DNA from 3 places in the Agrobacterium sp. K11 genome. Region 2 is predicted to be linked to each of the others. Evidence: predicted binding sites of a transcription regulator. Region 2 holds the regulator's gene; each other region holds the start of a gene.
The links. Region 2 encodes LexA, which represses DNA repair genes until DNA is damaged. Its sites were predicted from a motif close to TGTTCNNNNTGTGTTCNG; they were not measured.
Positions count from the first base shown of each region.

Region 1 (3,277 bases), on a different contig from region 2:
CCGTGCCGCTCGGCCATCAGGTGGGTTTTGCCGGTCTTCGATCCACTGAGGACGCGTTGAAGCTGTTCGAAATGGCCTCGAACCTCTGCGGCACAGCGCTGACCGGTTTTGAGCTGATGCCGCGCATCGGCGTGGAATTCACCGCCAAACATATTCCCGGCGTGCGCGATCCGCTACAAACGCCGCATGACTGGTACGCGCTCATCGATATCTCCACCTCCGATTCGGCTGAGACGGCTGAAACAATGATGCAATCGCTGCTGGAGCGCGGTTTTTCGGCCGGGCTGGTCGAGGATGCGGTGATCGCTTCATCGGAAGCGCAGCGTCAGGCGCTCTGGCATATGCGCGAAAGCATGTCGGATGCGCAAAAGCCGGAAGGCGGCTCTATCAAACACGACGTTTCCGTTCCGGTGTCGAAGATACCGGAATTCATGGCAACGGCGGAAAAGGCCGTTCTTGCCGCCATTCCCGGCGCCCGCGTCTGCGCCTTCGGCCATCTGGGCGATGGCAACATCCACTACAATATTTCCCAGCCGGTTGGTGCGGACAAAGCTGAATTCATCGGTCGCTGGCGGGATATGAACGAGATCGTGCACGGCATCGTGCTGTCGCTCGGCGGCTCGATTTCGGCCGAACATGGCATCGGCCAGTTGAAGCGCGACGAGCTGGCCGCGATCAGGCCTGGCATTGAAATGGACCTGATGCGACGCATCAAACACGCCTTTGACCCCGCGGACATCATGAACCCCGGCAAGGTGATCACCGCCCGCTAGGGATAGCAGCTTCATCATCGTTGCAGATTAGTTGGAAGTTCTCGCCGTCCAGGCGGGAACCAGTTCCGCATTCAGGCGGCGCGGCTTTTGCGCGTGCACGAGCTGTGTCAGGCCCATGCCGGATTTTGCGATCGCCACCGCATGTTTCTTCGGCATCAGGTAGCCGCATTCCAGGGGAGGACGGCGGCGCACTATCCGGCTGAAAAAGGGCCGCTTGTGATACCGGGACGGCGAGAAACGCGCGGGCTCGGCACAGACAGCCACATATTCGAGAATCTCTTCGATCCAGCCGCTCTGCGGACGCGCACCCGGTTCGACCAGCAGGATCCAATGCCCGCGCGCCGAGCGCATGACATCCTCAATATCCCACTGCGCATAAAAACGGCAGCCAGCGGCATCGGCGACGCGCGACGATCCATCGCGCGAACCGTGATCGAGGATCACAACGTCGCTTACCAGCCCTTCCACGGCCCCGGTTACAAGCGCAGACAGCGTATGCGCCAGTTCCGGTTCCTGATCCCGGCATTCCATTATGACTGTCAACATATGCATAGCTCTAACGCATCGCACAATAAATTGCCACTGCACTGGATGTCAGAAAATCCGCGACCGTTCAGGCTTAACTCCAGCCCACCTTCAGGTGGGATTGATAGAAACAGGACCCCGGTGGCGGGTCGGCCAGCTATCGATTTTGCATTTTTTGTTCTTGTAATGTTCTCCTTTCTGCGGTAGGAATTTAATCATTCGAAGAGGCAATGAAACGCCGGTTCGAGTGGAAACGGTTTAGGGCGTTGGCTTGCCTTGAGAGGCGTGCGGCACCCTGGGAGCATCCAGATGAGAGACCATACGCTTTCGGAGCAGGCTGCTTTCCAGCCGAGCCATACGCCTGACATTGCCAATGCGTTGGCCGATGCGTCGGGCCTGCGCATCGAGATCGACCGTCGTCGCGGGCGTGGTGCCGGACTTAACCCGGGCGGGCGCTTTGAGGCCCTGCAGCGGGAGGTTTTCGACGATGGCTGGCAGACCCTCGAGGAGCTGCCGGAGTTCCGCACCGAAGTGCAGGTGGAAAAGCCGCGCAGCATCATCAGCCGCAACGAATCGCCTGACATCCCTTTCGACCGTTCCATCAATCCCTATCGCGGCTGCGAACATGGCTGCATCTACTGTTTCGCCCGTCCGACGCACAGCTATATGGGGCTTTCTGCGGGGCTGGATTTCGAGGCGAAGCTTTTCGCCAAGCCGGATGCGGCAAAACTGCTCGAAAGGGAGCTGGCGAAGCCCGGCTACAAGCCGCGCGTCATTGCCATCGGCACCAATACCGACCCCTATCAGCCGATCGAGCGCGAATGGCGGATCATGCGGCAGATACTGGAAGTGCTGGCAAAGGCCGACCATCCCGTCGCCATCGTCACCAAATCGGCCCTGATCAAGCGGGATATCGATATTCTCGCGCCCATGGCCAAGAAGGGTCTAGTCAAGGTTGGTATTTCCGTGACGACGCTGGACCGCAAGCTGGCACGCAGCATGGAACCGCGCGCCGCCACGCCCGAAAAGCGGCTGGAAGCGGTCAAGGCGCTGACGGATGCCGGCATTCCCGTGGCGGTTATGATGGCACCTGTCATTCCCGCACTCAACGATCATGAGATCGAACGAATTCTCGAAGCCGGCAAGGCCGCTGGCGCAACGGAGGCCTCCTACGTGCTGCTGCGCCTGCCGCTGGAGGTCAGCCCGCTCTTCCGCGACTGGCTGCTGCGCAACTATCCGGACCGCTACCGGCATGTCATGTCGCTGGTGCGCTCCATGCGCGACGGCAAGGATTACGATGCGGAATTCGGAAAACGCATGAAGGGTGCTGGTCCCTATGCATGGCAGATCGGCAGGCGTTTCGAAATGGCGACGAAACGGCTTGGCCTCATCCGCCGTGGCATTCACCTGCGCGACGACATCTTCGTGCCGCCGGGAGGTGCCGGCGTGCAATTGTCGCTGCTTTGAAAATATGAGGCCCGCTTGGCCGATCAAAGGCGCATTACGATGCGCGCAACGATACCCAGCGGTGCAGACCCATAAAGAGTGGCAGCCCTTTCCTGTTGACGGGGCCATGCTCTTGACGAAATGCCCGGCGGGTTTTCCCTGGCCCGTCGGACATCACCCCCGGAACCCGCCGCCTCGCGTGCGATCGTTTTTCCTCCGCCGCCCCGTTGGAGGATCAAAGGTCATGACGACCTAAGGGGCACGGTTGGCCACGCCCCTTGACCCGGCTGGCCGCGCCCGTCATCGCCCGCTTCCGGGGGCTTGCAGGAGATCGGGTGTGTGTGCAAGTTTCTGCCGCATGAAACGCCGCACCACACCCGATTCTCCTGCCCTCTTTGATCTCGCCGATACGGGCCCCGATTTCTCCTTCGAACTTGAAGCGAGGAAGAAGGGGCTTTGGCCCGTGGCCGGCACGGATGAGGCAGGCCGGGGGCCTCTCGCGGGACCAGTGGTTGCGGCAGCTGTCATTCTCG
Region 1 is NZ_JCAHRB010000003.1:289,611-292,887, forward strand. It holds gene AC5SEO_RS06645 (FAD-binding oxidoreductase) at 1-773, shown strand, start outside; gene AC5SEO_RS06650 (hypothetical protein) at 801-1,319, opposite strand; gene AC5SEO_RS06655 (PA0069 family radical SAM protein) at 1,608-2,765, shown strand; gene rnhB (ribonuclease HII) at 3,103-3,277, shown strand, end outside.
Region 1: the regulator LexA is predicted to act here: its motif matches at 1,475-1,492, upstream of AC5SEO_RS06655 (PA0069 family radical SAM protein).

Region 2 (3,277 bases):
GCCGGAACGGACAGGCCCTGGAGCCAGCACCGTTATTACGACTGGAAAAGCGGACGTTTCGACCGTGATCTGCCGCAGCCCATCATCCGGCTGCTGGCGGCGTCGCAATGACAGCCGCCAGCATGGATCATCGGGCCTTGGCGCGCAAATCTTCAGTCAATTCGCCGATCTCGCCAACTTCCTCTTCATGACCAGCGTCGCGCCAGCTCTCCTTCAAACCGGCCTCGTACCATTCTTGCATGGCAGGCAGGGCGAGCAGCCGGTCGCAATAGGCTTTCGCTGCTGGCGAAAGATCCGCGCTGCCATAGGTCTGGAAACGGAATGCAACCGGGCAGAAGAAAGCATCGACCGCCGTGAACTTTTGACCGGCGAGATATGGCCCGCCGAATTTTGTGAGACCCTCGCTCCACAACGCATCGATCCGCTTTATATCGGCTTTAAGCCCGGCATCGCCGCCCCTGGGTTTGACCCGAATGCCCACCGACATGGGATAGAGATTGCGCAGCGAGGAAAAGCCGGCATGCATCTCACTTGCGGCCGAACGCGACCAGGCCCTCGCATGCTTGTCGCTTGCCCAGACACCCTGGTGTCTTTCGGCAAGATATTCGACGATCGAAAGCGTTTCCCAAACCGTCATACCCTCGTCGACCAGGCAGGGCACCTTGCCCGTCGGCGAAAAGGAGGAGAAGGAGACGCCTTCGCCGAACGGAATGAGCTTTTCATCAAAGGCGATACCGAGCGTGCGCATCAATACCCACGGCCGCAGCGACCATGAAGAATAGTTCTTGTTGGCTATATAAAGATCGTACATGGCGTATCTCCCGGATATGACGCGTATTTCTACACCTGCCAAGCGTTCACGGAATATCGAAAATTATCCATGGCTCCCATAAACGCCGTTGATGAATGGTGATGTGGGGTCGCTGAGAGCGCGACTTGCGATAAGTCACCCTTTGGTGACCACTAAAACTGACTGCGCAACACGACAGAACAACGTCGCTAAAAAACAGCGGATGGGATCGCTTCGACAATTATAGCGAACAGCCCATTCGCCACCACGCCTGTAGCGAAACCGAAGCATCTTTATGGAGTAGGAACTCAGTTTAGAAAGGGCAACGCGCATAGGCTGAATGGCGCATATCCTCGTGCACCCGCAAAAGCACGCCACGTTTGGAAACAGCCAAACCCAATATAGGCGCCATCTTCACGATGACGCCTATTGTAAAGTGAATACGTTCGGTTCGATAAGATCAATGGTAGCGGCGGATCAGCCCCACCAGCTTGCCCTGAATTTTCACCCGGTCGGGCCCGAAGATACGGGTCTCATAGGCTGGGTTTGCCGCCTCGAGCGCAATGGAGGCTCCCTTGCGGCGGAAGCGCTTCAGCGTGGCTTCCTCGTCATCCACCAGAGCCACAACGATGTCCCCGGGATTGGCGGTGTTGCCGTTGCGGATGATGACTGTGTCGCCGTCGAAAATGCCGGCCTCGATCATCGAATCACCCTTGACCTCAAGAGCGTAATGTTCGCCCGTGCCAAGCATGTCTACTGGCACGGCCACATCATGGGTGTTGTTCTGGATGGCGGAAATCGGCACGCCCGCAGCGATGCGGCCCATGACCGGCACGGTGACAGCCCCGCCCAGATCATTGGCCGGCGTCTTGGGGGCAGGGGCCGGTTCCGGCGTCTTGGGCTTGCCAAGGCTGCCTTCGATAACGCTCGGCGAAAAGCCGCGCTGCGGCCTTGCACCCGGCGTATAAGCCTCGGGCAGCTTGATGACTTCCAGCGCCCGAGCTCTATTCGGTAGCCGACGAATGAATCCTCGCTCTTCGAGAGCGGTTATCAGGCGGTGGATGCCGGATTTCGAAGCAAGATCGAGTGCGTCCTTCATTTCATCGAAGGAGGGCGGCACGCCGGACTCTTTCATTCGTTCATGAATGAAGAGAAGCAATTCCTGCTGTTTGCGCGTGAGCATGAGGAAAACACCCTTTAGAATCGTAGTGGAAGTCGCGAAACAAATACAGAACGAACACTATATGTTCCATATGTGTTCTGCAATCCCCTAAAATTTCGTGAAGGTGCCATCTGTTGCTGTGATGATTTGCCTCATAGCACGCAATTGTGCTTTTGTGCGGTCGAAACCGTCCCGGCATGCTCCGGGCGGAAGGCCAGCAGGATACATTTTCATGACGAAACCCTATAGCGTTGACCATCTCGTTTTGCCCGTGGAAGTCATAGGCGTCGCCGTGAAGCGCCTCGTCAGTCTTGGCTTTACGGTTGCGCCGGAGGCTCTGCATCCTTTCGGCACCCAAAATGCCTGCGTATTTTTCGCCGATGGCACCTATCTGGAGCCGCTCGCAATTACTGATCCGGCTAAATATAATGCGTCAATAGAGAGGGGTGATGTTTTCACTGGCAGGGATGTGGCCTTCCGGCAACGGGACGGGCAGGAGGGTTTTTCGGCTCTTGTCGCCAGGACTGAAGACGCCTTGGTTGACCATGAGCGGTTTCGGGCAGCCGGCCTTTCGGCGGGCGATGTTTTCGAGTTTTCGCGGCCTGTTCGGATGCCGGATGGCTCGCAAGGCGAGGCGGCGTTCCGGCTTGCTTTTGCTGCAAGCGGGGCGGCCGCGGATTTCTTTTTGTTCAGTTGTCAACGGGTTCAAGCCCTTCCGGGCGATCGCACCATGCTGGAGCGCCACGCCAATGGTGTCACCGGCCTCAGTGAAATCGTCCTGTTTACCGGCGGCGATATGAAGGTGGCGGGCCTGATCGAGACGGTGTTTGGCTGTGAAGGCAAATGGTCTCCGGGCGGTGATATGGTTTTCGCGACCGGCAATGCCAGCATCAGATTGACCGGAAAACCGGCTTTCAGCGGGCAGGCCCTGAATGCTCAGGATGGCAACGAAGGCGGATTGCGCGGCGCGGGCATCGTCTTTTCGTCACACGATCTTGCCGTGACAGAGGCGGTGCTTGCTGCTAATGGCGTGTCCTGCGCAAAAGCGGACGGCCGTCTGGTGGTGCCCGCAGCACCCGGTCAGGGTGTTGCCTTCGCCTTCGAGGAAAAATGATGAGCGTTACGAACAATCTTAAAGTCACCGCCGGCGACGGCGCCAGCAAGGTTTCCTTCTCGAATACCGAGCGGTTTTCGCTGATTGCCGGCCCCTGCCAGATGGAAAGCCGCGAACATGCCTTCATGATCGCTGGCGTCCTGAAGGAGCTTTGCGACAAGCTGGGAATAGGGCTTGTCTACAAGTCCTCTTTCGACAAGGCGAACCGCAC
Region 2 is NZ_JCAHRB010000005.1:58,278-61,554, reverse strand. It holds gene AC5SEO_RS13165 (ComEC/Rec2 family competence protein) at 1-111, shown strand, start outside; gene AC5SEO_RS13160 (glutathione S-transferase family protein) at 128-811, opposite strand; gene lexA (transcriptional repressor LexA) at 1,251-1,973, opposite strand; gene AC5SEO_RS13150 (VOC family protein) at 2,185-3,066, shown strand; gene kdsA (3-deoxy-8-phosphooctulonate synthase) at 3,066-3,277, shown strand, end outside.

Region 3 (3,277 bases), on a different contig from region 2:
ACAGGGCGCGATCCCGCTTCAGCCGCCACAGCAACCGGTAAAGCAGTGCGAAACGACCCGGATCGCTATGACAGATAATCGCTTGCGCCAACGTCACGAAGGAGGCTGGAACGGACACCTGCACGTCATCCGCACGGGCCGCCGGCAAAGGCTCTCCGGCAAAATCGAGAAGCCCGGCTTTCTCATCCCGCAACCGCCAGTCAATCGCCTCCGGCGGCACATTGGCGGCGAGAGCCGCGCGCGCCGCATCACGCCACTCGCCGAAATCGCCCCGCCCTTCCAGAACCGGGCCGTACATCACAGCAGCGATAATTGTTCGGGCTGCGGAGCAAACATCGCTCGCAAATCCGGCCGTTCAGTCAGCTTGCCCGGCGTCCAGCCCTCGGCAACGATGAAGGCCTTCACCTTTTTCAGGGAAACGCCGAAGCGGGCGATATCCTCCAGCCGCAATCGGCGAAACCGGCGTGAAGACAGGATCGAGGCGACCGTCTTGGTACCGAAGCCGGGCACGCGCAGCAATATTTCGCGATCCGCCACGTTCACGTCCACTGGAAAACGGTCGCGATTTTTCAGCGCCCAGGCAAGCTTCGGATCTATATCGAGATCGAGCATTCCGTTACCGCCGATCGCGGTTATTTCACCAATGTCGAACCCATAAAAACGATAAAGCCAGTCGGCCTGATAAAGCCTGTGTTCCCGCATCAAAGGCGGCTTGATGAGCGGCAGGTTCTTCGACGAATCCGGAATGGGGCTGAAAGCCGAATAATAGACGCGCCGCAAACCATAGCTGCCATAAAGCCGGGCGCTGGTGGACAGAATGGTGCTGTCATCAGCCCCATCCGCCCCAACGATCATCTGCGTGCTCTGTCCGGCAGGCGCAAAACGTTTGGTCTTTCGCGTCCTGACAGTCGGCTCCCCCGCCTCCTCAATCTTCAGGCGGATATCAGCCATCGAGCGGCGAATATTGGCGGGCTGCTTTTCCGGCGCAAAACGGCTGACGCCGCTATCAGTCGGCAATTCGATGTTGATCGACAGCCGGTCGGCGTAAAGCCCCGCTTCCTCAATAAGCTTTGGCGATGCTTCGGGAATGGATTTCAGATGGATGTAGCCGCGAAAGCCATGCGTGACGCGCAGTTCCCGCGCCACCCGCACCATCTCTTCCATCGTGTGATCGGAAGAGCGGATAATACCGGAAGAGAGAAACAGCCCCTCGATATAGTTGCGCCGATAGAACTCCAGCGTCAGCCACACCACCTCCTCGGCAGTAAACCGCGCCCGCTCGACATTGCTCGAAGAACGATTGATGCAATAGGCGCAATCATAGATACAGAAATTGGTGAGCAGTATCTTCAGGAGCGAAATGCAACGCCCGTCCGGTGCATAGGCATGGCATATGCCTGACCCCTCTGTGGAGCCAAGTCCGCCGGATGCAGCAGAGCTGCGTTTCGTCGTGCCGCTGGAGGCACAGGACGCATCGTATTTGGCCGCATCGGAAAGAATGGCCAGCCGTTGCCTGATTGACTTCTTCATGGTTATGTTCACTATATGTTCTATTGAAAAATGTCAATCTCATCTGTTAAAGCCCTGAACGAATGCAAGAAAATGCCCGTCTCAAATTTGCTGGCATTTCGTTGTCGTCTTCTGATATAGTCGGCTTAGTTATGATTTTGGCATGGTTCCGGAGTTCCCCTCCGGAACCTGTTTCTTTTTGTGTCTGCAAGTAAAGCGACAGGACTGCGAAGGATAAAAAAATGGTAGAAAAAGTACCGATGACGCACGGTGGATTCATCAAGCTGCAGGAGGAGCTGCGCTTTCGCCAGCAGGAGGAGCGTCCCCGTATCATCGAGGCAATTGCGGAGGCGCGCGCCCATGGCGACCTTTCGGAAAATGCCGAATACCACGCTGCCAAGGAAGCCCAGAGCCATAACGAAGGCCGCATCACTGAACTCGAAGACTTGACCGCACGCGCGGAAGTCATCGACCTTTCCAAGATGTCCGGTTCCAAGATCAAGTTTGGCGCCACCGTCAAGCTGATCGACGAGGATAGCGACGAGGAAAGAATCTATCAGATCGTTGGCGACCAGGAAGCCGATGTGAAGGCTGGACGCATTTCCATTTCCTCGCCCATCGCCCGCGCCCTCATCGGCAAGGAAGTCGGTGACAGCATCGAAGTCAATGCACCGGGCGGCGCCAAGGGTTACGAGATTCTCGCCGTACAGTGGGGCTGATCTGCCCTTTCATGCAATGCGCCCATCGGGCGCATTGCATTGATATCCTGAACTGAACATCCTGCCTTAGCCGCAAAGACGGAAGCCCATCTTGTCCCACGCCAGTCTGAAAGATGTGCAGGTGCTTGCGCCGAACTTCAAGCGCAGGCTCTCCGGCGTTACCTCCACCATCGTGCAGCTTATTCCGGTACAAAACCGGCTGGGTCAGAAAGTGGCCGTCATCGGCCCGGGCCTGCCGCAGCATCTGCCACATGTGCGCTTCCGTGATCTGTGGCGGCTCTGGCAAAACGGCACGCTCAGCGGTCCGCGCATCTGGCACGCCCGCCGCAATCTCGAAATGTTGCCGGGCATTCTCATGCGTGACGTGCTGCGCATGAAGGTGAAGCTGATGTTCACCTCGGCGGCGCAAAGGCGACATTCCGCCTATACCCGCTTTCTGATTTCAAAAATGGATGCGGTCGTCGCGACAAGCGGCCGCTCAGGCTCGTTTCTGGAAGTACCACACGGCGTCGTCATGCATGGCGTCGATACCGAGCTGTTTCATCCCGCAACCGGCCCGGAGGATACGATCGCTTCGACCGGCCTGCCTGGGCAATTTCTCATCGGATGTTTCGGACGGGTGCGCCACCAGAAGGGAACAGACCTTTTCGTGCGCGCCATGATCGAACTTCTGCCCGACTATCCCGAATGGACAGCCGTCATCTCCGGCCGCGTGACCGCAGAGCACAAGGCCTTCGCCGACAAGCTCGTGGCCGATGTCGCAGCAGCCGGCCTTGCGGACCGCATCGCGTTTCAGGGCGAGGTGGACGACATCAAGCCCTGGTATCGGCGGCTAACCCTCTATGTCGCACCGTCACGCAACGAGGGCTTTGGCCTGACACCACTGGAAGCCATGGCGTCCGAGACGGCTGTCGTTGCCAGCAATGCCGGCGCCTATGAGGAAATGATCGTCAAGGGCGAGACCGGCATGGTCGTTGAGGCCGGCGACTACGCGTCCCTGCGGGATGCCATTAAAACCTATCTTGCCGATCCTGCTCTCGCCAGGGACC
Region 3 is NZ_JCAHRB010000004.1:271,406-274,682, forward strand. It holds gene AC5SEO_RS10970 (UdgX family uracil-DNA binding protein) at 1-298, opposite strand, end outside; gene AC5SEO_RS10975 (putative DNA modification/repair radical SAM protein) at 298-1,530, opposite strand; gene greA (transcription elongation factor GreA) at 1,752-2,228, shown strand; gene AC5SEO_RS10985 (glycosyltransferase family 4 protein) at 2,320-3,277, shown strand, end outside.
Region 3: the regulator LexA is predicted to act here: its motif matches at 1,536-1,553, upstream of AC5SEO_RS10975 (putative DNA modification/repair radical SAM protein).